4 regions of the Streptomyces sp. NPDC053048 genome follow, and region 2 is predicted to be linked to each of the others. Evidence: riboswitches for the same ligand, from Rfam matches in the RefSeq annotation. Region 2 holds a riboswitch; each other region holds the start of a gene.
The links. Region 2 has a riboswitch for cyclic di-AMP ahead of ACIG36_RS17245 (transglycosylase family protein). Riboswitches for the same ligand answer to the same signal wherever they lie in the genome.
Positions count from the first base shown of each region.

Region 1: it holds a riboswitch for cyclic di-AMP, as region 2 does, so the genes downstream of both, ACIG36_RS08770 (M23 family metallopeptidase) here and ACIG36_RS17245 (transglycosylase family protein) in region 2, are expected to answer to the same signal.
Region 3: it holds a riboswitch for cyclic di-AMP, as region 2 does, so the genes downstream of both, ACIG36_RS29785 (peptidoglycan DD-metalloendopeptidase family protein) here and ACIG36_RS17245 (transglycosylase family protein) in region 2, are expected to answer to the same signal.
Region 4: it holds a riboswitch for cyclic di-AMP, as region 2 does, so the genes downstream of both, ACIG36_RS12365 (C40 family peptidase) here and ACIG36_RS17245 (transglycosylase family protein) in region 2, are expected to answer to the same signal.

Region 1 covers NZ_JBITZS010000003.1:98,313-105,578, reverse strand. Annotated here, with positions in the region: gene ACIG36_RS08780 (HPr family phosphocarrier protein) at 1-209, shown strand, start outside; gene ACIG36_RS08775 (GntR family transcriptional regulator) at 443-1,162, opposite strand; gene ACIG36_RS08770 (M23 family metallopeptidase) at 1,365-2,150, opposite strand; cyclic di-AMP (ydaO/yuaA leader) riboswitch at 2,162-2,316, opposite strand; gene ACIG36_RS08765 (M16 family metallopeptidase) at 2,550-3,917, opposite strand; gene ACIG36_RS08760 (M16 family metallopeptidase) at 3,962-5,317, opposite strand; gene ACIG36_RS08755 (DNA topoisomerase (ATP-hydrolyzing) subunit A) at 5,541-7,266, shown strand, end outside.
Region 2 covers NZ_JBITZS010000006.1:118,231-125,496, reverse strand. Annotated here, with positions in the region: gene ACIG36_RS17265 (nucleoside triphosphate pyrophosphohydrolase) at 1-12, shown strand, start outside; gene ACIG36_RS17260 (DUF6479 family protein) at 93-524, shown strand; gene ACIG36_RS17255 (cytochrome P450) at 549-1,880, shown strand; gene ACIG36_RS17250 (transglycosylase family protein) at 2,082-3,077, shown strand; cyclic di-AMP (ydaO/yuaA leader) riboswitch at 3,338-3,520, shown strand; gene ACIG36_RS17245 (transglycosylase family protein) at 3,525-4,241, shown strand; gene eno (phosphopyruvate hydratase) at 4,602-5,882, shown strand; gene ACIG36_RS17235 (septum formation initiator family protein) at 5,975-6,445, shown strand; gene ACIG36_RS17230 (DUF501 domain-containing protein) at 6,507-7,043, shown strand; gene ACIG36_RS17225 (exopolyphosphatase) at 7,040-7,266, shown strand, end outside.
Region 3 covers NZ_JBITZS010000012.1:200,363-207,628, reverse strand. Annotated here, with positions in the region: gene ACIG36_RS29790 (MFS transporter) at 9-1,484, opposite strand; gene ACIG36_RS29785 (peptidoglycan DD-metalloendopeptidase family protein) at 1,572-2,729, opposite strand; cyclic di-AMP (ydaO/yuaA leader) riboswitch at 2,741-2,879, opposite strand; gene ACIG36_RS29780 (PP2C family protein-serine/threonine phosphatase) at 3,019-4,179, opposite strand; gene ACIG36_RS29775 (DEAD/DEAH box helicase) at 4,420-6,159, opposite strand; gene ACIG36_RS29770 (cold-shock protein) at 6,275-6,478, opposite strand; gene ACIG36_RS29765 (DUF6227 family protein) at 6,717-7,266, opposite strand, start outside.
Region 4 covers NZ_JBITZS010000004.1:315,020-322,285, reverse strand. Annotated here, with positions in the region: gene ACIG36_RS12390 (glycosyltransferase) at 1-242, opposite strand, end outside; gene ACIG36_RS12385 (DUF2334 domain-containing protein) at 239-1,018, opposite strand; gene ACIG36_RS12380 (2OG-Fe dioxygenase family protein) at 1,135-1,893, shown strand; gene ACIG36_RS12375 (SRPBCC family protein) at 1,959-2,489, shown strand; gene ACIG36_RS12370 (NADP-dependent oxidoreductase) at 2,622-3,554, shown strand; gene ACIG36_RS12365 (C40 family peptidase) at 3,641-4,114, opposite strand; cyclic di-AMP (ydaO/yuaA leader) riboswitch at 4,118-4,295, opposite strand; gene ACIG36_RS12360 (endo alpha-1,4 polygalactosaminidase) at 4,517-5,380, opposite strand; gene ACIG36_RS12355 (spherulation-specific family 4 protein) at 5,377-6,087, opposite strand; gene ACIG36_RS12350 (NAD-dependent epimerase/dehydratase family protein) at 6,084-7,001, opposite strand; gene ACIG36_RS12345 (sugar phosphate nucleotidyltransferase) at 7,011-7,266, opposite strand, start outside.

The sequences.
Region 1 (7,266 bases), on a different contig from region 2:
CGGCGACCGCCGCCGGCGTCCCCGTGACGATCGCGAAGGCGGACGGCAACCCCGTCAACGCCGCCTCCATGCTGGCCGTGCTGGGCCTGGGCGCCCAGGGCGGCGAGGAGATCGTGCTCGCCACGGAGGCCGAGGGCGCCGAGGCCGCGCTCGACCGTCTGGCCAAGCTGGTCGCCGAGGGGCTCGAGGAGCTCCCGGAGACCGTCTGATCCACCGGAGCCCTCCGGTCCGCCGCCGCGCGGCGGACATGCGACGGGGCCGCGGCGCCGACCGGGCGCAACCGCGGCCCCGTTGTCGTACCCGGCGGCCGTCAATGCCCGGGGCCGACGTCCGTTATTTGCACGCCGTACGCGGCGCGTGCCTGCCGCACCGCGTACGGCGCCGGGGCCGGGGACCGCCACCAATTCCCGGCCGCTATTCCTCCATGAATAGCGGCGGGTTGTTAAGAACGCGCGCCCGCCGTGTTTACGGATTGTTTCGGCGGGCGCACCCGCTGGGGCGCGGGCGGGCGGCGCAGCCGGAATTCGCCGGGCCACCGCTCGGCGCGCGCGGCGGCGAGCGCGCGGGCCCGCTCGGCGTCACCGCGGGCCACCGCGTCCACGAGCGCCCCGCAGGCCTCCCAGGCCTCCAGCGGCCGGGCGGGCGGCTCGGCCAGGTAGACCCAGGCGATCTTGCGGCGCAGCTGGGTGAGCAGGGCGGCCAGGCTGGGGCTGCCGGAGGCCTGGGCCAGGGTCTCGTCGAACCACTCGCCCAGCGGCCGCAGCTCGGCCGTGCGGCCCGCACGGGCCCGCTCCTGGCCGAGGCGGACCAGGCCGCGCAGGACCTTCAGATGCGCCTCGCCGCGCCGTTGCGCGGCGCGGGCGGCGCCCAGCGGCTCGAGCAGGGCGCGGACGTCCAGGAGATCCGCCGCCTCCTGCTCGGTGGGCTCGGCGACACAGGCCCCGGCGTGCCGGCGGGTGGTGACGAACCCCTCGGAGGCGAGGGTGCGCAGCGCCTCGCGCACCGGCACCCGGGAGACCCCGTAGCGGCGGGCGAGGAGTTCTTCGATGAGCCGGCTGCCGGGCGGGAAAGCGCCCGAGACGATGTCGTCGCGGATCGCCGTGCACACGGCGTGCGCGGAAATGCGGCGGCCCTCGTGCGCCGCTTCACCACCGCCGTTCACGTACGGCCCCGCATGGCTGTACCTCCGCCTAAGGCTTAATCCTCCGCGATTCGCGGTCGATTGACATCCGTTCAGCGACTCTATTGCAATCCCCCGCGATTTCCGATGGTGCCGGGGAATCATGGATATTTTTTGGCCAACGCGAAGGCCCCGGCCGGGGGCCGGGGCCTTGACGGAAGCCGCGCCGATCGCTCGGCGGGTGTCACATGTTGACGCCGTGCGCGCTCAGGTAGGCGACGGGGTCGATGTCGGAGCCGTAGGTGGCACCCGTGCGGGCCTCGAAGTGCAGGTGCGGGCCGGTGACGTTGCCCGTGGCGCCGGACAGGCCGATCTGCTGGCCCGGGGCGACCGTCTGGCCGACGGAGACGTCCAGCGAGGACAGGTGGGCGTACTGGGTGTAGGTGCCGTCGTTGTGCTTGATGACGACGTTGTTGCCGTACGCGCCGCCCCAGCCGGCCTCGACGATGGTGCCGGCGCCCACGGCCTGGACGGAGGTGCCCGTCGCGGCGTGGATGTCGATGCCGGTGTGGCTGCCGGAGGACCACAGGCCGCTGGAGGCCTTGTAGGAGGTGGAGACGTAGGAGCCGTCGATGGGGCTCACGAAGGTGTTGAGGCGCTTGCGCTCCTCGTCGCGGGCCGCGCGCTCCTTGGCCTCGCGCTCCTCCTTGAGCTTGCGCTCGGCCTCCGCGTGGCGCTCCTTGGCCTCGGCCGCCTTCTGCTTGGCGGTCTCCTCGGCCTGCAGACGGGCCGAGGCCTCGTCGGCGGCGCTGCGCTGGGTCTCGGCCTGGGCGTCGACGTTCTCGGCCATGACGTCGCCGATGACGACGGCCTGGGTCAGTCCGGTGTCCTCGGGACCGCGGGAGTCGTCCCCGGCGGCGAAGGCCGGAGCGGCGACGCCGGCGACCACGCCGGCGGCGGTCAGGGTGGCTATGCCCGCCACATTGGCGCTGACGCGTGCGGCTCGGCTCGGACGACGGTGCTTACCCATGGCTGGGCGATCCTTTCCTTCCTTCTCGCCTACCGGGTTAGCTGACGGGTTCGGAGCAGGAAGGTCTCCTACGGCTCCCTCGTGAAAGGGAACCGATTCACCCCAGGGACGTTTGGGTCCCCGGCTCCCCTCGGCTCGCGCCTCGGGAACTCGGCGATGGCTGCCCGGGACCGCGGTTGCGGCTCCGATCTGACGGACTGCCGCCCTGACGCTAATCGGCGTCAGATTCGAACGGCAAACAGAACCGGGCTTTTATGACGTACGCCACACGACCAACATGCAACCACTGCGCGAAATCGGGCATAAAGGCGGCGCGTGGGCCTCGCCGGGCCCACGCGCCACGCTTGTCCCGCAATGTCCGCCGCAGGTCGGCGGCGGACCAGGGGGATTGAGCCCCTGTCAGGCCGGGACGACCGTCACCTCGCCGATGCCCAGCGCCTTGACGGGCTCGGTGATCTCGGACGCGTCGCCGACGAGCACGGCGACCAGACGGTCGGCCGGGAAGGCGCTCACGACCGCCGCGGTGGCCTCCACGGTGCCCGTCTCCGCGAGGCGTTCGTACAGCCGCGCCTGGAAGTCGTCCGGCAGGTGCTGCTCGACCTGGTCGGCGAGCGTGCCGGCGACGGCGGCCGCCGTCTCGTACTTCAGCGGCGCGACGCCGACCAGGTTCTGCACGGCGACGTCGCGCTCGGCCTCGGTCAGCCCCTCGGCCGCGAGGGTGCGCAGCACCGCCCACAGGTCCTCGAGGGCCGGGCCGGTGTTGGCGGTGTCCACGGAACCGCTGATGGCCAGCAGGGCGGTGCCGGTGCCGTCGGGGGCCGAGCGCAGCACCTGGCCGAAGGAGCGGACGCCGTAGGTGTAGCCCTTCTCCTCGCGCAGGACGCGGTCCAGGCGGGAGGTGAGGGTGCCGCCGAGGCAGTAGGTGCCGAGCACCTGGGCGGGCCAGACGCTGTCGTGCCGGTCGGGGCCCACCCGGCCCAGCAGAAGCTGGGTCTGGACCGCGCCGGGGCGGTCCACGATCACCACGCGGCCGGCGTCGTCGGCGGTGACCGGCGGCACGGGCCGGGGCTCGGCGGGAGCGCCGGTCCAGGCGCCCAGGGACTCGGCGAGGGCCTGGTCGAGGTCGATGCCGGTGAAGTCGCCGACGACCACGGCCGTGGCGGTGGCCGGGCGGACGTGGGCCTCGTAGAAGGCGCGCACGGAGGCGGCGTCGATGCGCTCGACGGTCTCCTGGCTGCCCTGGCGGGGCCGCGACATCCGGGATCCGGCGGGGAAGAGCTCGGCGGACAGCGCCATGGCCGCCCGGCGGGCGGGGTTGGCGAGCTCGTGCGGGATCTCGTCCAGGCGGTTGCCCACCAGGCGCTCGACCTCGTTGTCGGGGAAGGCCGGGGCGCGCAGGGCGTCGGCCAGCAGGCCGAGGGCCTTGGCCAGCCGGGAGGCGGGGACCTCCAGGGAGAGGCGCACGCCCGGGTGGTCGGCGTGGGCGTCGAGGGTGGCCCCGCAGCGCTCGAGCTCCGCGGTGAAGTCCTCGGCGCTGAGCTTGTCGGTGCCCTCGGAGAAGGCGCGGGCCATGATCGTGGACACGCCGTCGAGGCCCTCGGGCTCGGCGTCCAGGGGCGCGTCGAGGCAGATCTCGACGGCGACGACCTGCTGGCCGGGGCGGTGGCAGCGCAGCACGGTCAGCCCGTTGGGCAGCCGGTCGCGCAGGGGGGCCGGGAAGGCCCAGGGGGTGGCCTGTCCCGCCTTGGGCTGGGGGTGGAACACCATCGACGGGCCGGCGGTCTGCGTGGTGCTCGCGGCAGCGGCGTCGCTCACTGAGCCGTCTCCTCTTCCTGGTTCTCGCCGGCTTCGGCGTCAGCGTCGGTCTGCGGGGCGGTCGGCTCGTACACCAGCACCGCGCGGTTGTCGGGGTGCAGCCGGGCCTTGGCGACCTCCTGCACCTCCTCGGGGGTGATGTCCAGCACCCGCTGCACGGCGGTCAGCGCCAGCTGCGGGTCGCCGAAGAGCACCGCGAAGCGGCACAGCTCGTCGGCCCGGCCGCTGACGGTGGCGAGCCGGTCCAGCCACTCGCGCTCGAGCTGGGCCTGGGCGCGCTCCATCTCCTGCGGGGTGGGGCCCTCGACGGCGAAGCGGGCGAGCTCCTCGTCGACGGCGGCCTCGATCGCCTCCACCTCGAAGCCGCCGGACGCCTTGACGTCCAGCCAGCCGAGGGAGGGCGCGCCGGCCAGGCGCAGCAGGCCGAAGCCGGCGGCGACGGCGGAGCGGTCGTGGCGCACCAGGCGGTTGTGCAGGCGGGAGGACTCGCCGCCGCCGAGGACGGTCAGGGCCAGGTCGGCGGCGTCGGCCTCGCGGGTGCCGTCGTTCGGCAGGCGGTAGGCGGCCATCAGGGCGCGGGAGGGCACCTCCTCGCGGACGACCTCGCGCAGCTCCCCGCCGATGGTGTCGGGCAGGGAGCCGTCGCGCGGGGGCTGCTTGCCGTCGTGGGCGGGGATGGAGCCGAAGTACTTCTCGATCCAGGCGAGCGTCTGCTCGGGGTCGATGTCGCCGACGACCGCGAGGACGGCGTTGCCGGGCGCGTAGTACGTGCGGAAGAAGGCGCGCGCGTCCTCCAGGGAGGCGGCGTCCAGGTCGGCCATCGAGCCGATCGGGGTGTGGTGGTAGGGGTGGCCGTCGGGGTAGGCCATCGCCGTCAGCTTCTCGAAGGCGGTGCCGTAGGGCACGTTGTCGTAGCGCTGGCGGCGCTCGTTCTTGACGACGTCGCGCTGGTTCTCCATCGACTCGTCGTCGAGGGCGGTCAGCAGCGAGCCCATCCGGTCGGCCTCGAGCCACAGGGCCAGCTCGACCTGGTGGGCGGGCATGGTCTCGAAGTAGTTGGTGCGCTCGAAGCTGGTGGTGCCGTTGAGCGAACCGCCGGCGCCCTGCACCAGCTCGAAGTGGCCGTTGCCCTTGACCTGGGCCGAGCCCTGGAACATCAGGTGCTCGAAGAGGTGGGCGAGGCCGGTGCGGCCCTTGACCTCGTGGCGCGAGCCGACGTCGTACCAGAGGCAGACCGCGGCCACCGGCGTGAGGTGGTCCTCGGAGAGGACCACCCGCAGGCCGTTGGCCAGGCGGTGCTCGGTCGCTGTCAGACCGCCGGAGGCGGCCTGTTGCGTGGCCGTGTGACCCATGGGCATGTACGTCCCTTCGATCTCTTTAAGATCCCGCGGTGCCTCGCGACGACTCGCGTGATGAACAGTGCTGTCACTGTATGCAAGCGCGCTGACATCCGGAGAAGTTCCCCGGCCCGCGCACCCTTCCCGGACGGGTCGCGGTCGGGGTTGTCAGTGGAGCGGTCCACAATGGTCGGCGTCAGTCCCGCCTCGGCAATCGATCGAAGGAGCAGCAGCCGCGATGGCCCGCCGCAGCACGAAGACCCCGCCGCCGGAAGACTTCGAGGAGCGCATCCTCGACATCGACGTCGTCGACGAGATGCAGGGCTCCTTCCTCGAGTACGCCTACTCGGTCATCTACTCCCGCGCCCTGCCCGACGCCCGGGACGGCCTCAAGCCGGTCCACCGCCGCATCCTGTTCCAGATGAACGAGATGGGGCTGCGCCCCGAGCGCTCGTACGTCAAGTGCGCCCGCGTCGTCGGCGAGGTGATGGGCAAGCTCCACCCGCACGGCGACGCCTCGATCTACGACGCCCTGGTGCGCATGGCGCAGCCGTTCTCGATGCGGCTGCCGCTGGTCGACGGCCACGGCAACTTCGGCTCGCTGGGCAACGACGACCCGCCCGCGGCGATGCGCTACACCGAGGCCCGGATGGCGTCGGCGACCTCGCTGATGACCGAGTCGATCGACGAGGACACGGTCGATTTCGCGCCGAACTACGACGGCAGCGAGCAGGAGCCGGTCGCGCTTCCCGCCGCCTACCCGAACCTGCTGGTCAACGGCGCTTCCGGGATCGCGGTCGGCATGGCGACGAACATGCCGCCGCACAACCTGGGCGAGGTCATCGCCGCCGCCCGGCACCTGATCAGGCACCCGGGCGCCGATCTGGACACCCTGATGAAGTACATCCCCGGCCCGGACCTGCCCACGGGCGGCCGGATCGTGGGCCTGAGCGGCGTCCGGGACGCGTACGAGACCGGCCGCGGCACCTTCAAGATCCGCGCCACCGTCTCCGTGGAGAACGTCACCGCCCGCCGCAAGGGCCTGGTCGTCACGGAGCTGCCCTTCACGGTGGGCCCGGAGAAGGTCGTCTCCAAGATCAAGGACCTGGTCGGCTCCAAGAAGCTGCAGGGCATCGCCGATGTGAAGGACCTCACCGACCGCGCCCACGGCCTGCGCCTGGTCATCGAGATCAAGAACGGCTTCAACCCCGAGGCCGTGCTGGAGCAGCTGTACAAGCTCACGCCGATGGAGGAGTCCTTCGGCATCAACAACGTGGCGCTGGTCGACGGGCAGCCGCTCACGCTGGGCCTGAAGGAGCTGCTGGAGGTCTACGTCGACCACCGCTTCGAGGTGGTCCGCCGGCGCAGCGAGTTCCGGCGCGGCAAGCGGCGCGACCGGCTGCACCTGGTCGAGGGTCTGCTGGTGGCGCTCGTCGACATCGACGAGGTCATCCGAATCATTCGATCGAGTGAGAACGCGGCGGAGGCCAAGGCGTCACTCGTGGAGCGGTTCTCGCTCTCCGAGGTGCAGACCCAGTACATCCTCGACACCCCGCTGCGCCGCCTGACGAAGTTCGACCGCATCGAGCTGGAGTCGGAGCGCGACAGGCTGAACTCCGAGATCGCGGACCTGACCCGGATCCTCGAGTCCGACGCGGAGCTGCGCAAGCTGGTCTCCTCGGAACTGGCGGACGTGGCGAAGAAGTTCGGCACCGACCGGCGCACCGTGCTGCTGGAGTCGGCGGGCGTGCCCGCGGCGGCGATGCCGCTGCAGGTCGCGGACGACCCGTGCCGGGTGCTGCTGTCCTCCACGGGCCTGATGGCCCGTACGGCCACGGGCGAGCCGTTCGACGGCGCGGCCGAGACCAAGCGCGTCAAGCACGACGTGATCGTCTCGGCGGTCCCGGCGACGGCCCTGGGCGAGGTGGGCGCGGTGACGTCGGCCGGTCGGCTGCTGCGGCTGC
Region 2 (7,266 bases):
GCCGGCGAGTAGCCCGGCGCACACCAGGGGTTCGCTCACCCGTTCGGCCCAGTGGCGGTCTTGACACGGCGGACGGCGGGTACCCGACATCCATGCGCTATGAGCACACGGACCTCGCCCTGCCGCACTGGGTGGGCGGTACCGCCCCGTTCATCGTGGGGCTGATCGTCTGCGCCCTGCTGATCCTCGCCTTCTTCTACGGACAGCGGTGGCGCGACAACGAGCCGCCCCCGCCGAGCCAGCCGCAGCGCCGCCAGGGCGCCTGGCAGACGCGCGAGGAGTACGACCGGGGCCCCTCCTCCCCCGACCACGGGCCGGGGCACAACGACGAGGAGGGCACGATCGGGTACGTCACCGAGCACCGCGAATCGGACCGCCTGCAGACCGAGGCGAACGGGGAACGGGTGCTGCCGCACGAGATCAACAACCCCGGCAGCCACCCCGAGGAGCCGTCCGAGGAACGCAAGAAATGGAACCCGGGCAGCAGCGGCTCCTTCGGCAGCGGCGGCAGCGGCGCCCACTAGCGGGCGCACAGGTAGCGTCGGGGAGTGCACGAGAACGGAACGCCCCCCGCCGCAGACGCGCCTGTCCCGCCCGCCCCCGACGCGTCTTCCTCACCCGCCCCCGACGCGTCTTCCCCACCCGCCCCCGCCCTGTTCACCTGGGAATTCGCCACCGACCCCTACCCCGCGTACGCCTGGCTGCGCGAGCACGCCCCCGTGCACCGCACGGCCCTGCCCAGCGGCGTGGAGGCCTGGCTGGTCACCCGGTACGCCGACGCCCGCCAGGCGCTCGCAGACCAGCGGCTGTCGAAGAACCCCGTGCACCACTCCGAGAGCGCCCACGGCAAGGGCAAGGTCGGCATCCCCGGCGAGCGCAGCGCCAATCTGATGACGCACCTGCTCAACATCGACCCGCCGGACCACACCCGGCTGCGCCGGCTCGTCTCGAAGGCGTTCACCCCGCGCCGGGTCGCGGAGTTCGCGCCCCGCGTGCGGGAGCTGACCGATCAGCTCATCGACGGCTTCGTCGAAAAGGGCGAGGCGGACCTCATCCACGAGTTCGCCTTCCCCCTCCCCATCTACACCATCTGCGACATGCTCGGCGTCCCGCGCGAGGACCAGGACGACTTCCGGGACTGGGCGGGAATGATGATCCGCCACGGCGGCGGGCCGCGCGGCGGAGTGGCCCGGTCCGTGAAGAAGATGCGCGGGTACCTCACGGAACTGATCCACCGGAAGCGGGAGGATCTCGGCGATGACCTCATTTCCGGACTGATCCGGGCGAGCGACCACGGCGAACACCTCACCGAGGACGAGGCCGCGGCCATGGCCTTCATCCTGTTGTTCGCCGGTTTTGAAACAACTGTGAACCTGATCGGTAACGGAACCTACGCGCTGCTGCGCAACCCGGAGCAGCGCGAGCGCCTCCAGGACGCCCTGGCCGCCGGGGACGAGAGCCTGCTCGCCACCGGCGTGGAGGAACTGCTGCGCTACGACGGCCCGGTGGAGCTCGCCACCTGGCGGTTCGCCACCCGGGACCTGACCATCGGCGGGCAGCGCATCGCCGAGGGCGACCCCGTGCTCGTCGTTCTCGCCGCCGCCGACCGCGACCCGGAGCGGTTCGCCGACCCCGACACCCTCGACCTGGCGCGGCGCGACAACCAGCACCTCGGGTACGGGCACGGCATCCACTACTGCCTGGGCGCACCCCTGGCGCGCCTGGAGGGCCAGACCGCGCTCGCGACGCTGCTGCGCCGCCTGCCGGACCTGCGACTGGCCGCCGACCCCGCCGAACTGCGGTGGCGCGGAGGGCTGATCATGCGCGGATTGCGCACTCTGCCCGTCGAGTTCACCCCCGGCCGGACCGCAAGCGGGTAAACCCGGGTCCCTACCCCGTGACGCGGCATCAACACGTGTGACCTCGGCGTGACCTGCGCTACACCGGCTTGTGACTCTCCGGGCACGTCGCTATGTTCGACGACCATCATCAGCCGCCACACGAGAGGCCAGCACATGCGCTCAGGGACCGGTAGACACCGCCGCCCCCGCCAGGTACCCGCCATCGTGGTCGCAGCGGGGGTGACGGGAGCGAGCATCGCCATGCCGCTGCTCGCCGCCACCGGCGCCTCCGCGGCCGACGCCGACACCTGGGACAAGGTCGCCCAGTGCGAGAGCGGTGGCACCTGGAGCGCCAACGCCGGCAACGGCTACTCCGGCGGGCTGCAGCTCACCCAGGAGATGTGGGAGCAGAACGGCGGCACCACCTACGCGCCGCGCCCCGACCTGGCCAGCCGCTCCCAGCAGATAGCCGTCGCCGAGCAGATCCTGAAGGACAAGGGCCCGGACGCGTGGCCCAGCTGCGCCGTGAGCTCCGGCCTGACGAAGGACGCGCCGGCGGCCGAGGTGAACCCCGGCGGCACGACTCCGGCGCCCGAGCCGGAGGGGACCGGAAAGCCCGTCAAGGAGCGCCCGTCGCCGTCCACGCCTGCGCACGGCAAGGACGAGCCCTCCGCCCCCGCCTCCGGTTCCACCGAGCCGACCCCCGGCGCGTCGCAGACCCCGGGCACCGCCACCCCGTCCGCTCCCGCGAGCGGCACACCCGACAAGGGCGACGGGGGCAAGCACCGCAAGGACCCGTCCGCCGAGCCGTCCGACGGCGCGACGACCCCGTCCGGCACGCCCTCCGGAACCCCGTCCGGCACGCCGTCGGGCACTCCCGCCACCGACCCGGCGCCCACGGGCTCCCGGACGCCCGGCACGCCCACGACGCCGGCCACGCCCGAGGGCTCCGCGGGCACGGGAAGTGACGCGGACGCAGGTGCCGGAACGGGCAGGCACCGCGCCGAGCCGCCGCGCTCCGGGGACGACTCCGAGCGCGCCTCGCGTGGTGACGCCCGCACCGGGGCGCCCGGCGCGGACGCCTACACGGTGCGGCCCGGTGACAATCTGTCAGCCATCGCGGAGGAGCACTCCGTCTCCGGCGGCTGGCAGACGCTCTATCAGAAGAACCAGAAAACGGTCGGAACCGATCCGGACCTCATCCAGCCTGGTCAGCGCATCGATGTCCGGAAGTAGCCGGGAAGTTCGGGCCGAATGTCCGTTCCAGTCGAAAGTGAGACATGGGTCTCGTTGAGCAATGCCCGGAATGTGTCCGTCCGTTGACCTCGAACCCGCTCTCACCTGCGGAAATGATGGCCGCCAAGAGGTAACAACAGGCAACTGTGGCTGAAAAGTAGGGTTTGAACCTGTCGGCCGCCTGTGTTTAACGTCGTCACCGCTCGCCACCGCGAGCACCTCGGTCGCCACGCCGAATCCTGCCGGCGGCCGGGGGAGTCGTCGCGCAAGCGCCGTAGGCAGGAGCGGGGGAACCAGGTAAGGCGCCGGAGCGGTCCGACGGCCAGCGGTCGTGGGAGCGGGACGGCTTGGGGTGAAGCCCGGTGCGCGCGAGCGGACCGGGCCGGGCGAACTCACTAGCCCGAACCCGACAGCTCACCTCGTAGGCGTCGGTGAGGAAACCGACTTATGTCCAAGGGCAAGCACCGTCGTCCGTCCAAGGCCGTCCGCATCGTGACCCTCGCCGGGGTCGCCGGCGCGGCCGTCGCAGCCCCTCTGATGGTCGCGACCTCCGCCAACGCCGCCTCCGTCCAGACCTGGGACAAGGTCGCCCAGTGCGAGGCCGGCGGCAACTGGGCCATCAACACCGGTAACGGCTACTTCGGTGGCCTGCAGTTCTCCGCATCCTCGTGGCGGGCCGCGGGTGGCGCCAAGTACGCCGCGCTCCCGCACCAGGCCACCAAGGCCCAGCAGATCGCCGTGGCCGAGAAGCTGCTCGCCATGCAGGGTCCGGGCGCCTGGCCCAACTGCGGCGGCGGCCTGAGCCGCGGCGGCCCGAAGGCGGACGTCGACGTCTCCGCCGGCTCCTCGAAGTCCACCGGCGACCGCACCTCCACCCAGAGCCACGCCGACCGCGGCCAGCGCCCGTCGACCGGCAAGCACGCCAAGCCGTCGCAGGGCAAGGAGACCCCGGCCGCGGGCAAGCAGACCCCGGGCAAGCACGCCAAGACCCCGCCGTTCAAGAAGGGCGACGGCGAGTACGAGGTCAAGGCCGGCGACACCCTGGGCTCGATCGCCTCCGCCAAGAAGGTCAAGGGCGGCTGGATGAAGCTCTACGACCTCAACAAGAAGATCATCGACGACGCCGATGTGATCTACCCGGGTCAGATGCTCCACCTGAGCTGATCCGCGGGCCGGTCCCCGAGTCGATCCCCCGGCCGGTCTCCGAGCCGATCCCCGGGGCCGGCCGCCGATCCGATCACGGCCGGCCCCGTCCGATCGTCGGACGAGCGAGCGCGCTCATCCGACGGACCGCCCCGCTCCGATGCGCTTCCCCCCGAGCCGCACCGGAGCGGGGCTCCGGCGTTCGCACGGCCGGCCGCCCGGCCCGCGGTGTCCCCCTTGAGCGAACACACCGGCGATTCATCCAGCGATCTCGGCTTTTGTGCCAATTTTCGGTCCGGGGAACGATCCAAGGGCGGGCGCAGCCTCCGGCGCCCGTTAGGCTCGTGCTGCAGAACTCCAGCACACACGAAGGAGACCCTCGTGCCGTCCATCGACGTCGTCGTAGCTCGCGAGATCCTCGACTCGCGAGGCAACCCCACGGTCGAGGTCGAGGTCGGCCTCGACGACGGCTCCACGGGCCGTGCCGCCGTGCCGTCCGGCGCCTCCACCGGCGCCTTCGAGGCCATCGAGCTCCGTGACGGTGACCAGGACCGTTACCTCGGCAAGGGTGTCGAGAAGGCCGTCCTGGCCGTCATCGAGCAGATCGGCCCGGAGCTCGTCGGCTACGACGCCACCGAGCAGCGCCTGATCGACCAGGCCATGTTCGACCTGGACGCCACCGACAACAAGGGCTCGCTCGGCGCCAACGCCATCCTGGGCGTCTCCCTCGCCGTCGCGCACGCCGCCTCCGAGGCGTCCGACCTGCCGCTCTTCCGCTACCTGGGCGGCCCGAACGCGCACCTGCTGCCCGTTCCGATGATGAACATCCTGAACGGCGGCTCGCACGCCGACTCCAACGTGGACATCCAGGAGTTCATGATCGCCCCGATCGGCGCGGAGTCCTTCTCCGAGGCCCTGCGCTGGGGCACCGAGGTCTACCACACCCTCAAGAAGGTGCTGAAGGGCCGCGGCCTGTCCACCGGCCTCGGCGACGAGGGCGGCTTCGCCCCGAACCTGGGCTCCAACCGCGAGGCCCTCGACCTCATCCTCGAGGCCATCAAGGAGGCCGGCTACACCCCCGGCCAGGACATCGCCCTCGCCCTGGACGTGGCCGCCTCCGAGTTCTACAAGGACGGCGTCTACAAGTTCGAGGGCAAGGACCGCTCCGCCGCCGAGATGACGGAGTACTACGCCGAGCTCGTCGAGGCCTACCCGCTGGTCTCCATCGAGGACCCGCTGTTCGAGGACGACTGGGCCGGCTGGAAGACCATCACCGACAAGCTCGGCACCAAGGTCCAGCTCGTCGGTGACGACCTGTTCGTCACCAACCCCGAGCGCCTGGGCCGCGGCATCGAGGAGGGCGCCGCGAACGCCCTGCTGGTCAAGGTCAACCAGATCGGTTCGCTGACCGAGACCCTGGACGCCGTCGAGCTGGCCCAGCGCAACGGCTTCAAGTGCATGATGTCCCACCGCTCCGGCGAGACCGAGGACGTCACCATCGCCGACCTGGCCGTCGCCACCAACTGCGGCCAGATCAAGACCGGCGCCCCGGCCCGCTCCGAGCGCGTCGCCAAGTACAACCAGCTGCTGCGCATCGAGGAGATCCTCGACGACGCCGCGGTCTACGCGGGCCGCAGCGCGTTCCCGCGCTTCAAGGGCTGACCTTCTCGCCAGTCTCCGTACGTCCCCGGCCGCGGTCCCGTACCGTGTCCGGGGACGTACGTTCGTGGCGGACTCTTCCCAGGGGAGGCGACGTGGGCGCGGACCGGTTCTCCACCGCGACCAGGCTCAAGGCGCTCGGCACGGCGCTGGTGCAGGGGCCCGCCGTGGCGCGGGTCTACCGGGCGCGGCCGCCGCGGCGCAGCCGGCTCACGGGCCGGGCGGCGCTGCTCGCGCTGGTCGTCTGCTCCATCGTCGTCGCCCTCGCCTATCCGATGCGCCAGTGGGTCACCCAGCGCTCGGACATCGCCGACCAGCGCCGCCAGACCGAGCAGGCCCGCGAGCAGGTGAAGCTGCTGCGCGAGGAGAAGGCCCGGCTGGAGGACCCCGCGTACGTCGAGCAGCAGGCGCGCGAGCACCTGCACTACCTGCGGCCGGGCGAGACCGGCTACAACGTGGTGGGCGGCGGCGGTGCCGCCAAGCCGCCCAGGGACCGGGGCACGGCCGACCGCCCGTGGTACAGCAACCTCTGGGAGGACGTGGACTCCTCCGACGGGCAGCGCTGACCGCGCCCCGTTCGAACCCGACTTCGAACCCGACCGAGCATCAACGAGCACGAGCGAGCACATGGACACCCCTCCTCCGAAGACCGAGCCCACCGAGCCGACCGAGGCGGACATCGCCGCGTTCAAGGAGCAGCTCGGACGCCCGCCGCGCGGCCTGCGCTCCATCGCGCACCGCTGCCCCTGCGGCAACCCCGACGTCGTCGAGACCGCGCCGCGGCTGGAGGACGGCACGCCGTTCCCGACGCTGTACTACCTGACGTGCCCGCGCGCCGCCTCCGCGATCGGCACGCTCGAGGGCTCGGGCCTGATGAAGGAGATGCAGGACCGGCTGGCGACCGACCCGGAGCTGGCGGCCGCCTACCGGGCCGCGCACGAGGACTACATCGCCCGCCGCGACGCGATCGAGGTCCTCGAGGGCTTCCCGAGCGCCGGCGGCATGCCGGACCGGGTCAAGTGCCTGCACGTGCTCGTCGGGCACTCGCTGGCGGCGGGCCCGGGGGTCAACCCCTTCGGTGACGAGGCCATCGCGCTGCTGCCGGAGTGGTGGAGCAAGGGCCCGTGCGTGAGCCCGTGCGCCGGCGAGGAGGGGTGCTCGTGACCCGCGTCGCCGCCGTCGACTGCGGTACGAACTCGATCCGGCTGCTCATCGCCGACGCCGACCCGGCCACCGGTGAACTCGAGGAGCTCGACCGCCGGATGACCATCGTCCGGCTGGGCCAGGGGGTGGACCGGACGGGCCGGTTCGCTCCGGAGGCGCTGGAGCGGACGTTCGCCGCGTGCCGGGAGTACGCCGGGGTCATCGAGGAGCTCAAGGCCGAGCG
Region 3 (7,266 bases), on a different contig from region 2:
CGAATCTGTTATTCCGCAGGCGCCGGTGCCGGCAGGGGATCCGGAGGGTGGACGGACAGGGGGGTCGCGATGTCCTCGAGGGAGCGGCCTTCCGCTCGTACCGCCAGAAACGCCGCCACCACGCCGCCCATGCACATCAGCGCCGCGCCGATGCTGAACGCCAGGACCGTGTCACCCACCACGCCGCTCTGCGTGAGCGCGGCGAAGAGCAGCGGGCCGCTGATGCCGCCCGCCGCCGTGCCCACCGCGTAGAAGAAGGCGATGGCCATGGCCCGGGTCTCCATCGGGAAGATCTCGGAGACCGTGAGGTAGGCACTGCTCGCGCCCGCCGAGGCGAAGAAGAGCACGACGGCCCAGCAGGCGGTGAGGGTGACGGCGTTCAGCCGGCCCGAGCCGAAGAGCCAGGCCGTGCCGAAGAGCAGCACTCCGGCCAGCAGATAGGTCGAGGAGATCATGATGCGCCGGCCGACGGTGTCGAAGAGCTTGCCGAGGAGGAGCGGGCCGAGGAAATTGCCCACCGCTATGACGGCGAAGAAGTAGCCCGTGTGGGAGGTCGACACGCCGAAGAAGCGCGTGAGGATGGCGCCGAAGCCGAAGGTGATCGCGTTGTAGAGGAACGCCTGGCCGACGAAGAGGGCGAGCCCCAGGACGGCGCGGCGGCGGTAGTCGGAGAAGACCGTGCGCGCGATGTCGCGGAAGCCGAAGCTCTTGCGCTGCCGGATGGTGAGCCTGCCCTTGGGGGCCGGCAGCTTGATGCGCTTCTCGGCCATGACGCGCTTCTCGATCGAGGCCACCAGCTCTTCGGCTTCCTCGCCCCGGCCGTGGATGAACAGCCAGCGTGGACTTTCCGGCACCTGCCGCCGCACCAGCAGGATCACCAGTCCCAGGATCACGCCCAGGCCGAAGGTCAGCCGCCAGCCCACGTCCTTGGCGAAAATGCTCGTATCGAGCATCAGGATCGACAACAACGAACCCGCGATGGCGCCGAGCCAGAAGCTGCCGTTGATGATCAGGTCGACCCGGCCCCGGTAGACGGCCGGGATCAGCTCGTCGATGGCGGAGTTGATGGCCGCGTACTCGCCTCCGATGCCGAAGCCCGTCAGGAAACGGAAGGCGAAGAACCACCAGGAGTGGTACGAGACCGCGGTCAGCGCGGTCGCGCCCAGGTACACCGCCAGGGTGACCATGAAGAGTCTTTTACGGCCGAAGAGATCGGTCAGCCGGCCGAAGAAGAGCGCGCCGGAGCACGCTCCCGCCACATAGAGCGCCGCCGCCAGGCCCGTCACCCCGCCCGAGGTGATCGACAGGCCGCTGCCCTGCTCGGAGAGACGGCCGGCGATATTGCCGACGACCGTCACCTCCAGGCCGTCCAGCACCCACACCGTGCCGAGCCCGATCACCACCGTCCAGTGCCACCGGGACCAGGGGAGGCGGTCCAGGCGCGCGGGCACCGAGGTGGTGATCGTGGTCGCGGTCGTCGTCACACGATCTGATTTCCCGATCGGCGACAGAACATTCCCAATCAATCCCGACAAAACATCATTTGGATGCGGGGGCGGGGTCCCCCGCTGCTACGGCTGCAGGCCCCTGCCCCTCAGCCATGACAGCGGATCGACCGGCGAGCCCCCGCCCGGCCGCACCTCGAGGTGCAGATGAGGTCCGGTGACATTGCCCGTCGCGCCGACCCGCCCGATGACCGTGCCGGGGCCCACCTTCCCCGACGTCACGACCATCGACGACAGGTGGCAGTACCAGATCTCGGTGCCGTCGTTGAGCGTCAGCACGATCCGGTAGCCGTACGCGCCCGCCCACCCCGCCTGGGTGACCGTGCCGCCGCCCACCGCCTTGACCGGGGTGCCGGTCGGGGCGGCGAAGTCCTCGCCGGTGTGGTTCGCGGACCACATGTTGCCCGACTGACCGAAGCCGGCGGTGAGCGTGTACGAGCCCACGGGCAGCGTGTACGAACCGGTACGGGCGCCTCCGCCCGTGGAACGGTCCGCGCGGCGGTCGGACGAACGTTCGCCCCCGGAGTCGGCGCCGGAGCCGGAGTCCGAGCCGGAGGCGTTGTCCCCGGCGGACGCCGACCGCTCCTCGGGCCCGGCCTCCTGACCGTCGCCCTTCTCCGCCTGCTCGGCCTTCTTCGTCTCTTCCGCCTCGTGCGCCTCGGCCTTCTCCGCAGCCGCCTTGCGCTGCGACTCCGCGGCCGAGCGCTCCGCGCTCTCGCGCGCCGAGGCGTCCGCGGCGCTCTGCTGGTGCTCCGCTTGCTGCAGGATGCGGGCGCGCAGCGCCTCGCCCGCGTCGGCGGTGCTGTGGCCGGCGGCCGCGGTCGTCTGTACGCCACCGGCCCCGCCCGCACCACCAGCGCCATCCACACCACCGGCGCCGGTGGCGTCACTGTCCTTCTCTGCCTCACTCGCCAGGAGCGAGCCGACGCCCGGGATCTTCTGGGCCAGGTCCGGCACGGAGATTGCCGCCGCCGGACGGTCCTGGGCGCTCGCCATGCCGCCCGCGCCGACCGCCGCGATCACGCCGACGCCGAGCACGGCGCCGCTGCGGGCCATCGTGCCGCCGCGCTGCTTGACGACGCGGTGTCTGCCGCGGGCGGGAGGCGCCACCGACTCCTCGGAGGGGTTCCACTCGGCCCACGGCTCCTCGTCGCCGGCGGGGCGGTGGGGGACGTTCGTCGGGTCGTACGAACTGCCGTCCAGATCAGTCCTGTTGGACGCCACGGAGGCGCACTCCTTTCCTTCCGACTCGCCTACCGGGTTAGCTGACGGGTTCGGAGCAGGAAGGTCTCCTACGGACCGGTGTGCGGCCCGATTCACCCCAAAGGTTGATGGTTCCCCGGTTCCACCCACGGGATTCGGCGAAGGCACGCGGTGCCGCCTCTTGCGACGGTTGCAACGACCGCGCTGCGTTATCGAACGTTAATAGACATGGCGGCTGGAATCCAAGCCGAAAGCATGAATCCGTACGCCTCTTGGAGTGAGTTCGCGCTACATCGGACTTGACCGTTCGTCAGTCGTTATCCGGCTGAATGCGGACCGTACGCGCGGTCACCTGCGCGATCGGCTGGGTGACGGTGGCGACGGCGGTGGCCGGGCGGTGACGGCCGTCGACGCGCCGGATGGCGAGGAGGGCCATGTCGTCGTCCGACGGGCCGCCCGCGTGGCGGACGACGTCCGCGGTGAGGGCGTCCAGCAGCGTCTCCGGGTTCTTGAACTGCCTGCCGTGCAGGCGCCGCCGGGGGTCGTAGAAGGTGCCGCTCGCGTCCCGCGCCTCGGTCACCCCGTCGGTGAACAGCAGCAGGGTCGCGCCGGCCGGGAACTCCCACTCCTCCACCCGGTCCGGCCACGCGCCCAGCTCCCCCATGCCCAGCGGCAGCGCGGGCACGGCGGGGTGCGCCTCGCCGACGACGCCGTCCGGGTAGAGCAGGAGCGGCGGCGGGTGGCCGCGGTTGACCAGGCGCAGCGAGCCGGTGCCGGGCGAGACCTCGGCGAGCACGGCGGTGGTGAAGCCCTCGCTCTCCTCGAGGTTTGCCCGTCGTGCGCCCTCGCGCTGCAATGCGCGCTCCAGCCGCGCCGCAAGCCCCTCCAGCGTGCGCTCCTGCTCCGCCGCCTCCCGGAACGCGCCGACCACCACCGCGACCGCCTCGACGGCACCGAGTCCCTTGCCGCGGACGTCGCCGACGATGACGCGCACGCCGTGCGGGGTGTCCTGCACCGCGTACAGGTCGCCGCCGATCCGGGCGTCGGCCTGCGCCGCCACGTAGCGCGCGGCGACGCGCAGCCCGGCGATACGGGACGGGGGCGCGGGGAGCACGGCGCGCTGGGCCGCCTCCGCGATGCCGCGCACGGACGCCAGCCGGCGGTCGCCGCGGTGGACGACGTGGTTGATGCCGAGGGCGAGGGCGCCGACGGTCAGGACGGTCACGACCTCGGTCACGGACTCGCCCGTCTCGGGTGCCTGGTGGCCCACCGTGAGCCCGATCATGGCCGCCAGGGCCATGAGCGCGGTGACGAGCGTGCCGCGCGGGGAGAGAAGTGGTGCCGCGACGAGCGGGGCGGAGGCGAAGAAGGGGGCCGAGGAGTACTTCGGGGGCGTGAGCGTGTCGAAGAGGATGCCGGCGGCGATCAGAGCGACGGGCAGCCCGCGCGCCCGGACCGAGCGGCCCCGCACAGGGCGCTGCCCGAGCTGCTTGAGCTGTTCGACCTGCTTGAGCTGCTTGAGCCGCTTGAGCTGTTCGACCTCGAGCCCGTCGTGCCGCTTCCCCACCGTGTGCTCTCCTGACCGCCGGACGCCGTTACGCATTGCGTCTCACCCTTGCGGGTGTGGCGGAGGTGGGCGAACGGGGTTGCGCCGAACGAGGGGGGTGGGGGCGGGCCGTCGGCCCGCCCCCGTACTGCCTTCAGCCCGCGGTCAGCTCGCCGACGGGCGGCTGCCGCCGCTGCCGCCGTTGCCGCCGCGTCGACGCGGACGGCCGGAGCCGCCGGCCCGCGCGGGACGCCCCTGCGACGGCCCCTGCCCGGAGCCCTGACCGCCGGACCGCTGCCCCTGGCCCGAGCCCTGACCACCGGACCGCTGACTCTGGCCCTGCCCCGGCCCACCGGACCGCTGCCCCTGCGGCTGGCGCCGCACCCGCGTCCGCGTCTGCGACTGCGACTGCCGCTTCGGGGCCTGCGCCTGCGGCTGCTGCGGCGGCGCTATGACCACCGGGACCCCGCTGGGCTGACGCGCGCCCGTGACGCGGGCGAGCTCCGGGTCCTCCGGCTGCACCCTGGCCGTCTGGGGCGTGATCTTCGCGGTCGCCATCATCCGGCTCATCTCGCGGCGCTGCTCCGGCAGCACCAGCGTGACGACGGTGCCGGACTCCCCCGCACGGGCCGTACGGCCGCCACGGTGCAGGTAGTCCTTGTGGTCGACGGGCGGGTCGATGTTGACGACCAGGTCGAGGCCGTCGATGTGGATGCCGCGCGCCGCGACGTTCGTCGCGATGAGCGCGGTGACCTGGTCGGTGCGGAACTGCTCCAGCACGCGGTTGCGCTGCGGCTGGCTCTTGCCGCCGTGCAGCGCGGCGGCTCGTACGCCCTCGGACAGCAGTCGCTTGACCAGCCGGTCGGCGCCCCGCTTGGTGTCCACGAACATGATCACGCGGCCCTCGCGTGCCGCGATCCGGGTGACGACGGTCTTCTTCACCGTCTCGTCCGCGACGTGCAGCAGGTGGTGCTCCATCGTGACGACCGCGCCGGCGGACGGGTCGACGGAGTGCGTGACCGGGTCGCTGAGGAAGCGGCGGACGAGGCGGTCCACGTTGCGGTCCAGCGTCGCGCTGAACAGCATCCGCTGGCCGTCCGGGTCGACCTGGTCGAGCAGCCGGGTGACCTGCGGCAGGAAGCCCATGTCGGCCATCTGGTCGGCCTCGTCCAGGACCGTGATCGCCACGTCGCCGAGCTTGCAGTCGCCGCGCTGGATGAGGTCCGCGAGCCGGCCCGGCGTCGCGACCAGCACCTCCGCGCCGCGCGCGAGGGACTGGGCCTGGCGGCCGATGGACATGCCACCGACGACCGTGGTCATCCGCAGGTTGACGGCGGTCGCGTACGGGCTGAGCGAGTCGGTGACCTGCTGCGCGAGCTCACGGGTGGGGACGAGGACGAGCGCGAGCGGACGTCCCGGCTCCGCCCGGCGCCCGGCGGTACGGGCCAGCAGCGCCAGGCCGAAGGCCAGGGTCTTGCCGGAACCCGTCCGCCCGCGGCCGAGGACGTCCCGGCCCGCCAGCGAGTTGGGCAGGGTCGCGGCCTGGATCGGGAACGGCTCGGTGACGCCTTCGCGCGTCAGCGTGTTGAGCAGGCCGGCGGGCATGTCCAGCTCGGCGAAGGAGCCGACCGGCGGAAGCGCCGGAGTCGTGCTCACCGGCGTCTCGAACTCGCCCTGGGGCTCGACGGGACGACGGCGCGCCTCCTGCTGCCGGCCGCCGCCCTCGCCACCGCGCGAACGCGAGGGGCGCGAGGAACGCGCGGGACGCGACGAACGGGGCGAACGCTCGGAGTGCTCGGAACGCTTGAGGCGCTCGGACTGTGCGGGCCGCTCGGAGCGCGCCGGGCGCTCGGAACGGGTGGGGCGCTGCTCGGAACCAGCGGGGCGTGCGGCGGAGCGAGACATTCGGGGACCTTCCCTCAATGGGGTGCAAGGCCCCCTGTTCGGACGGACGCGACGATGGGGCCCGCACCGTGGTGCGGGCCCCATCGTGAGCGTCAGCGCTGAGCGCTTCGGATCGTCAGATGGTGACGATGTTCTCCGCCTGCAGGCCCTTCTGGCCCTGCGTGACGTCGAACGAGACCTTCTGGCCCTCGAAGAGCTCACGGAAGCCGTTGGAGGCGATGTTCGAGTAGTGGGCGAAGACGTCGGGGCCGCCGCCGTCCTGCTCGATGAAGCCGAAGCCCTTTTCCGAGTTGAACCACTTCACGGTGCCGGTCGCCATGTCTGTCTCCTTAGTGATGGGATGGGCCCCAAACCGGAAATAGACCGGCGAAAACAAAAATGCGCCATCGGCTACATGACCGAGGCGCACACGAGTTCATGGGTACCACAACTGCAACTCGAACAATCGTAGCACGGAACGGCGGGCGCAATGGCGCGTACATGACCATTGCAGCCCATACGCCCGTGCCCGCGACGGCACGAGGCCGGCCCGGACGTCCAGGCCCTCCCCGCCGGCCCTATAACTCCACCCCCTGCGCGCGGGCATGCCGATCCGCCGCGACCTCGGCCTCGGCCTCGTCGAGATAGACCTCACACACGAGCCGGCCGTCGGCCGTCATGTTGTGCTCCAGCTCCCAGAGGCTGACCTCGCCCCCGCCCTCGAGCAGGAACGCGTGCTCGTAGAACCGGCACCAGGTGGCGTCCCGGCCCGCGCCCCGGCGCCTGGGCTTGGTGATCAGCGCGATGTGGTGGCCGAGCGCCCCCTCGAGCAGCTCGCGCACCACCTCGCCCGGCCCGTCCGCGTTCTCCGCGCGCCGCAACAGCCGGCGGGCGTGGTCGGGCGAGGCCTCGGACACGTACTCCCGCCGGGGCCGCGTCGGGCCCATGGCGAGCAGCAGCTCCTCCGCCAGCCAGGCCGGCAGCTCCTCCGCCTCGCTCCCCGGGCCGATGCCTCCCCCGCCGATCCGGTCGTGCACGCGGCGCTCGGCGGCGTCCAGCGCGTTCTCGTCCGTGTACAGCTCGTACAGGAAACGCTCGTCCGGGCCGGTGTCGTGCTCGAGCTCGTGG
Region 4 (7,266 bases), on a different contig from region 2:
GTCAGCAGCGAGCGCAGCGTGCCCGGCGAGAGCAGCAGCCGGTAGCCGCCGCCCACACGCGGCCCCGGCAGCGTGATCCGCAGACCCTGGGCGGCGTCACGCACGCACGCGTACCGGGGGCCCGGCACGATCAGCGCCCGCTCGTGCCCGGCGGCGGTGTACCCGCGGCCCAGCGCGTCCAGCGTCGTGCGCAGGCCGCCGGAGACGGGACCGTAGAAGTTGGCGAGCTGCACGATCCTCATGCCGCGCGCCTCTCGACAGGCGGCCGTCGGCGGGCGCGCACCAGGTCGGCGTATGTGCACGGGCGTGCCCCCGCCGCCAGCGCGTCGTCGACGGCCGCCAGCGCGCACGCGCGCAGTCCGGGCCGGTCCAGGTCGGCGGGGTGCAGCGCGAGGCGGAACGGCCGGCCGGCGGCCGCCCGGTGCCGGGCCGCCGCCCGCATGAGGGCGGCGCCCGCCCGTTCGCCCAGGCCGCCCGGCCGGTGGGACAGGGCCGGAACGCGGTGCCGGTCGCCGGTACGCAGGTCCCGCACCGCCAGGTGGCTCGCCGTGTAGTCGAAGCCCAGGCCGCGCAGGGCGGCCACGGTGCCGGGGGAGGCGAGCCAGCCGGGAGGGGTGAAGCCGCGCGCCGTGATGCCCACGGAGGCGAGCGCGGACACCCCTTTCTCCAGCCGCTCGCGCGCGGCCCGTTCGCCGAGCGCGCAGAACTCGGCACAGCCCCTCGCCACCACGGCGTTCACCCAGCGGCGCCCCAACGGGCCGCCGGGCACGGCCTGATGGGACCAGCCGTGCAGCGCGAGCTCGTGCCCGCCCTCCCGCGCGTCGTGCAACCACCGCACCAGGGCCGGGGCCTGGGGCAGCGGCACCCCGCGCCAGGCGCCGGGGACGAGCAGCAGCGTCGCGGGGACACCGCGCCGGTCCAGCTCGTCCAGCCACTGACGGCACCGGTCGAAGCTCCACGGCGCGACGTCGTGCACGGAGACCACGAGGACCGCTTCGGCGGCTGTGACGGCTCTCACCGCTCAAGCCTCCTCCCGCCGCGCGGACATGCGGTGTACGCCGGATGAACAGGCTCGGGAGAAGGAGCGCCGGGTACCGTGGTGGCACCAAGAACGGGTGATACGGGGGAACTTCCATGACCGCGATGCCGCTGAGCGCTGCCGCCGACACGTCCGACACCTCCTCGCGCGTACCACCTCCCTACGCGCACTACGGCCCGGCCCTGCTCGCCACGGCGCTGGAACGCATACCCCAGGACTTGGTGACACGGTTCACCGAGTCCTGGAACGACCTGCCCGCCGACGCGCACCTGGGCACCGCCAGGCCCTACCGCTTCCGCCGCTACGGCAGGTTCCGCATCCTCGGCGACCGCCTCGAACGGCTGCCGCACGTCCCGTTCTTCCAGGACCGGGCCGTCAACAAGGTCAATGGCGGCGTCGAGCGGATGTTCGCTCCGCTGGACGACGCCGTGGCCCACGGGCCCGCGCTGCGCGCGGTCGTCCGCACGCTCCGGGAGCGCCTGCCCGGCCCGCGCGCCGGCATCGACGCCTGTGGCGTCCACCAGATCAGGGTCACCGCCACCACGGACACCGACGGGCATCCGGCCCCGGAGGGCGTGCACCGGGACGGGCACAGCTATGTCGCGCAGGTGCTGATCAGGCGCGAACGGGTGCGCGGCGCCGAGTCCTGCCTGTACGACGACCGGATGCGACCGCTCCACCGCGCCTCGCTGACGGCGCCCCTGGAGACCATCGTCCTCGACGACCGGCGCGTGCTGCACGGGGTCTCGCCGATCCGGCCCGAGCCCGGCGCCCGGACGGGCCTGCGGGACATGCTGCTCGTCGACTTCTTCCCGTTCGACCCGGGCAACGAATCGGGTGCTTCCGGTGTTTGAGAACTGAGGGAAGAAACAGAGAGCGTCGACGACAGAGCCAAGACGACAGAGCCAAGGAGAAGCGCATGCGGTACGCGGACGGGCCCGGCACGCAGGACGAGATCCACATCGGCGCGGCGCCGGCCGAGGTCTGGAGACTGGTGGCGGACATCGCGTTGCCCACCCGGTTCAGCCCCGAGCTCCAGCGCGTCGAATGGCTGGACGGGGCCACCGGCCCGGCACTCGGGGCGGCCTTCGCCGGGCACAACCACAGTCAGTTCATGGGCGACTGGCGGACCGTCTCCTATGTGGTCGACCTGGAGCCCGAGCGGGTGTTCGGCTGGGCCGTCACCGACTCCGAAGGGCTCTTCGGCGGCGGCCCCGCCGACCCGGCGCATCCGATGGCCACCTGGCGCTTCGAACTCCAGCCCGAGGGGGACGGCACCCTGCTGCGGCAGTCCGTGCGGCTGGGCCCTGGCCGGTCCGGGGTCAGCGTCGCGATCGAGCGCGCGCCGGAGAAGGAGGAGCAGATAGTGGAGCGTCGGCTCGGTGCCTTCCTCGCCGGGATCCGGGCCAATCTCCAGGGCGTGAAGGAGCTCGCCGAAGGCCGCGCCTGAGGAGCCGCACGGTGCGGCGGGCACGGAGGGCGGGCACGGGCGGACAGGGAGCCGGCAGGGTATCCGAGTGGAAACGGGCGGGGTGATACGGATCTGACATGGAAAAGCCTGATTTTCGGAGAAGGTGATTCCATGACCAAGACCAAGGCCATCGTCTTCACCTCGTACGGCCCCGCCGATGTGCTCCGCCTCGCCGACATCGACCTGCCGGTCCCCGGGCCCGGACAGGTCCGGCTCGCCGTGCGCTGCGCCGGCGTCAACCCGATCGACCACAGGATCCGCAGTGGTGCCATGGGTGCTGCCGCCCCCGTCGACCTGCCGCACGTGCCCGGCGTGGAGGCGTCGGGCCTGGTCGAGGCGGTCGGCGAAGGGGTGATGGGGGTGCAGGCGGGCGACGCGGTCCTCGGCCGCACGGCCACCGGGGCCTATGCGGAGCAGGCCTTGGCCGAGGCCGAGGAGCTGATGGTCAAGCCGCTGTCCCTGCCGTGGGAGGAGGCTGCCGCGCTGCCCGTGGCCGCCGAGACGGCCTGGCGCGCGCTGAACCTGCTGAGCCTGAACGAGGGCGAGACCCTGCTGATCCACGGCGCGGCCGGGGGAGTGGGCACCCTGGCCGTGCAGTTCGCCCGCGCCCGGGACGTCCGCGTCGTGGGGACGGCCAGCGAGTTCAACCACGAGTACCTGCGCGGGCTCGGCGCGATCCCGGTGGCCTACGGGGAGGGGCTGGCCGACCGGGTGCGCGAGGCGGCGCCCGGCGGGGTGGACGCCGCCCTGGACGCCGTCGGCAAGGGCGACGCCGTCGGGGTCTCGGTCGAACTCACCGGCGGCCCCGAGCGCGTCGTGAGCATCGCCGACCCCGAGGGGGCCCGGCGGCACGGGGCCCGCTTCAGCGTCGGCGGCCCCACGTCACAGACCGTTCCCGCCCTCACCGCCGCCCTCGCCCTGCACGAGGCCGGCATCCTCCAGTTGCCCATCCACCGGATCTACCCGCTCGACGAGGCCGCCGAGGCCCATCGCGCCAGCGAGCACGGCCACCTCACGGGGAAGATCGTCATCGCGGTGGCCTAGGAACGACCGGGCCGGAAACCGGCTGTGCCCGGCCACGCGGTCGCGTGGCCGGGCACAGGGCGGAGCGGGGGTACCGGTGTCACGTCCTACTTGACGCGGCCGTACCAGACGCTGTTGGTCCAGATCTTCTCCAGCCGGACCGAGGCGCCCGGCTTGGGGGAGTGCCAGATCTTGTTGCTACCCGCGTAGATCCCCACGTGGTAGACGTTGCTGCCCGAGTGGAAGAAGACCAGGTCGCCGACCTGGCGGGAACCGCTCGACAGGTGCCGGGTCGAGTTGTACTGGCTCTGCGCGGTGCGCGGGAGCGTCTTGCCGACCTTCTTGAACGAGTAGAGCGTCAGGCCGGAGCAGTCGAACCGGTTCGGGCCGGCGGCGCCGTACTGGTAGGGGGAGCCCTTCTTGGAGGCCGCGACCTTCATCGCCTTCTCGCCGACGGTGGCCGCCGACGCGTCGGCCGCCATGCCCGGAACGAGCACCGACGCCGCCAGGGTGGCGACGGTGAGGGCGGACGCGGTACCGGCCCGCTTGGCGAGCGCGGGTATTCGAGGCAACGCAGACATGCCTAAGCCCTTCGACATCCGCCTGCGAAAGATGACCTGTCGGGTTCGGACTGCGAAGTTGCCCGGCCACTCGCGTGGCTTCACCCCTAGAACCACCGACCTCGTGGTTCGTACCGCTTGGGTCTCCCGCTCCTGCCGATCCATCAATTCGAATCCGCACCCGGTGCGGCGGCAGGACTCGGCGTCCGCCCGGGTCGCCCGCCTCGGTGACGGGATCTTGTGTTCGGTGAGAGATCCTGCACCATCAATCGCTCAAATTCGGTGCCCAAACGGTCATCTGTGAACTTCTTCACTTCGGATGCAAACCCGGAACCGAGGCGTCGCCGGCCCCGCCGAACAGGGCCTAAACCCTTGTGGCAGGCGGCAGTCGAAGCAATGGAATCAAGTCCTCCGCAGCACTCCTCAACAGGGGCGCCGCCATGCGTCCAGCTCCAGGTTCTTCCTCATCGAACTGAGGCCGAGCCGCTTGGCCGTCGCGCAGAACTCCCCCGGGGGCAGTTCGTATTCGACATGGAAGACCGCTTTGTTCCGTTTCACGAAGGGCGTCAGCTTCTCGCACTCCTCGTACTGCGCGCACTGCTCGTTCACCGCGAAGTCGAAGTCGCGCACCAGCTGCGGGATCTGCTCGAGGTCGTTCTTCAGCCCGATGGCCAGGCCCCGCTCATGGGCGAGTTCCGCCAGCATCCGGTTGAACGCCAGCTGGTGCCGTGCCGTCAGCGGAAAGCCGGTGCGGTTGCGGAATCCCTCCGTCAGGTCGGGTTCGACCCCGTCGAATCCCTTCTGCCGGCACATGTCGATACGGGCCGCCATGATGGGCCGCAGGACGTCCAGGCGCCGGATGTCCAGCCATTTCTCGCCGTCCCATCCCTTGTTGTTCTTCCCGAGCACCGACCGGGGGAATTTCTCCTTGTCGGGACGGAAGTTCTCCCACGCCCCGGCGTTGATGTAGCAGATCACCTTGCGGCCCCGGGCATGCAACTCGGCCACCGTACGGGCCGAGTTCTCGAACCCGTCGATGTCGTAGACGGGCACGTCCACGGAGGTGTCCACCCGCCCGCCGAGCTGCCACTGCCAGCGCGTGCCCGGCTTCGGCTGCCAGCGCCCGGACGGCTGCGGCGCGCTGCCGTCGGGCGCGGCCGTCAGCAGGTCCCTGGGGCTGTCCGCGGTGGGCTCCGGCCCGTCGTCCGGGGGCGAGGCGGACGAACATCCCGCGAGGACGAGCAGCAGCAGGCCCGACAGCGCGGCCCCGGTCCGCCGCCCGGTCACCGGGCACCCCCCGCCGCCCCGGCCACGGCCGGGGGCGCGGTCCGCCAGGGATTGGCGCCCGTCCCCGGGACCGCGCAGTGCACCCCCGCCCCCCGCCGGGCGGCGGTACGGGCCACCACCGCGGCGCGGTCCTCGGGCACCCCGTGGACCAGGTGGCAGAAGCGGCCCGGCGGGTGGTCGGCGGTCCAGTCGGGCACCCGGGCCCGCTGGTAGTCCTCCCAGGTGCCCTCGAAGGTCACCAGCAGATCGGCAAGCGCCGCATAGCCCGGGTCGGGGTGCGTCCCCGGGTTGAGCACGGCCTCCCGCGCGCCCAGCACCCGGGCGGTCAGCACCAGCCTGCGGTAGCGCGGCAGCAGCGCGGCGTGCGCCGGGACCTGGTCGAGGAAGACCCCGTCCACGTCGTACCACCTGCGGTGCCGGCGGACGTCGGCCACCACCGCGCCGGCCCGGCGGCGGCCGTAGTCGGTGTCGACGTACCCCAGCAGCCGCACCCCGGCACCGCGCAGCCGCCCGGCGGCCGCCCGGAAGTCCGGGTCGGGCCGGCCGCCCGGCCCGTCCGCCACGTTGAGCACCACGGCGTGCAGCCGCGGCGCCGCCCGGAGCAGCGCGTCCCATTCCTCCGGGTGCGTCGCCGGGTGGGCGTACAGCGGGACGAGCAGCCGCTCGCCGTCTCCCGGCGGCGCCTGTCCGGCGCGGTGGTCCGTCATCCGGGGGCCTCCGCGCCCGGCTCGCCGGTGGCGGCCCACAGGTCGGCGAGGGAGTCCTCGAGGGAGTGACGCGGCGCCCAGTCCAGGGCCCGGCAGGCGGCCGTGATGTCCGCCTGGATCCAGGGCACGGCGGCCGAACGGGGTGAGCCGTCGCCGTCCTCGTCGACGCGGTCGCCGACGTGGTCGCCCCGACCGGCGGCCCGCAGCAGCCCCTCGGCGATGTCGCGGACCGGACGGGCCGTCCCGCTGCCGATGTTGAGGACACCGGGCAGCGGCCGGGGCGCGGTCACCGCGCAGGCGATCGCCTCGGCGACGTCCCGCGCGTCGACGAAGTCGCGGTACGCGGACAGGTCGCCGGTGCGCACCCGGCCGTCGGGTCCGGCCTTGCGCAGCTCGGCGGCGAGCCGTCCGGGCAGGGAGGCGTCCGGGGCGCCGGGGCCGACGGGGTTGAACACCCGCAGGACGACGGCGTCGAGGCCCGAGCCGGTCACCGCGAGGGTGCCGGCCAGTTTGGTGGCGCCGTAGAGGCCGAGCGGGCGCGCGGGATGGCCCTCGCCGACCGGACGGTGGCCGTCGGCGGGACCGTACTCACCGGCCGACCCCAGGTGCACCAGCCGGGCATCGGGCGCCGCCCGGCGCACCGCCTCGCACAGCACGGCCGGGGCGTGGGCGTTGAGGGAGGTCAGCGCCAGGGCGCTGCCGCCGACCGCGCCCACGCAGTTGACGACGGTGTCGGGGGCCGCGGCGCGCAGCGCCTCGGCCAGGGCGGCCGGGTCACCGGCCGCCAGGTCGACGGGCACGTCGGCACCGGGGCCGCGGCCGCCGCCGAGCACCCGGGCGCCCGGCAGGGCGCGCAGGCGGTCGGCGGCGTGCCGGCCCAGGAAGCCGGTGGCGCCCAGGACGAGAATGCGCATGGGGGCCGGTCACGCTCCCTTGATCAGCAGATCGCGGCGGACGGAGAACTCCGCGTTGGCCCGGTCGTAGTCGTCGGGGCGGCCGATGTCGAGCCAGTAGCCCTCGAACTCGTAGGCGTTGGGCGGGGTGCGCGCCTCGAGCAGGTCGAGCACCAGCTCGTCGAAGCCGAGGGGCAGGCCGGGGGTGTAGCGCGCGAGGGCGTCGCGGGTGACTCCGTAGACGCCCATGGAGACGCGGTAGTCCATGCTGGGCTTCTCCGCGAAG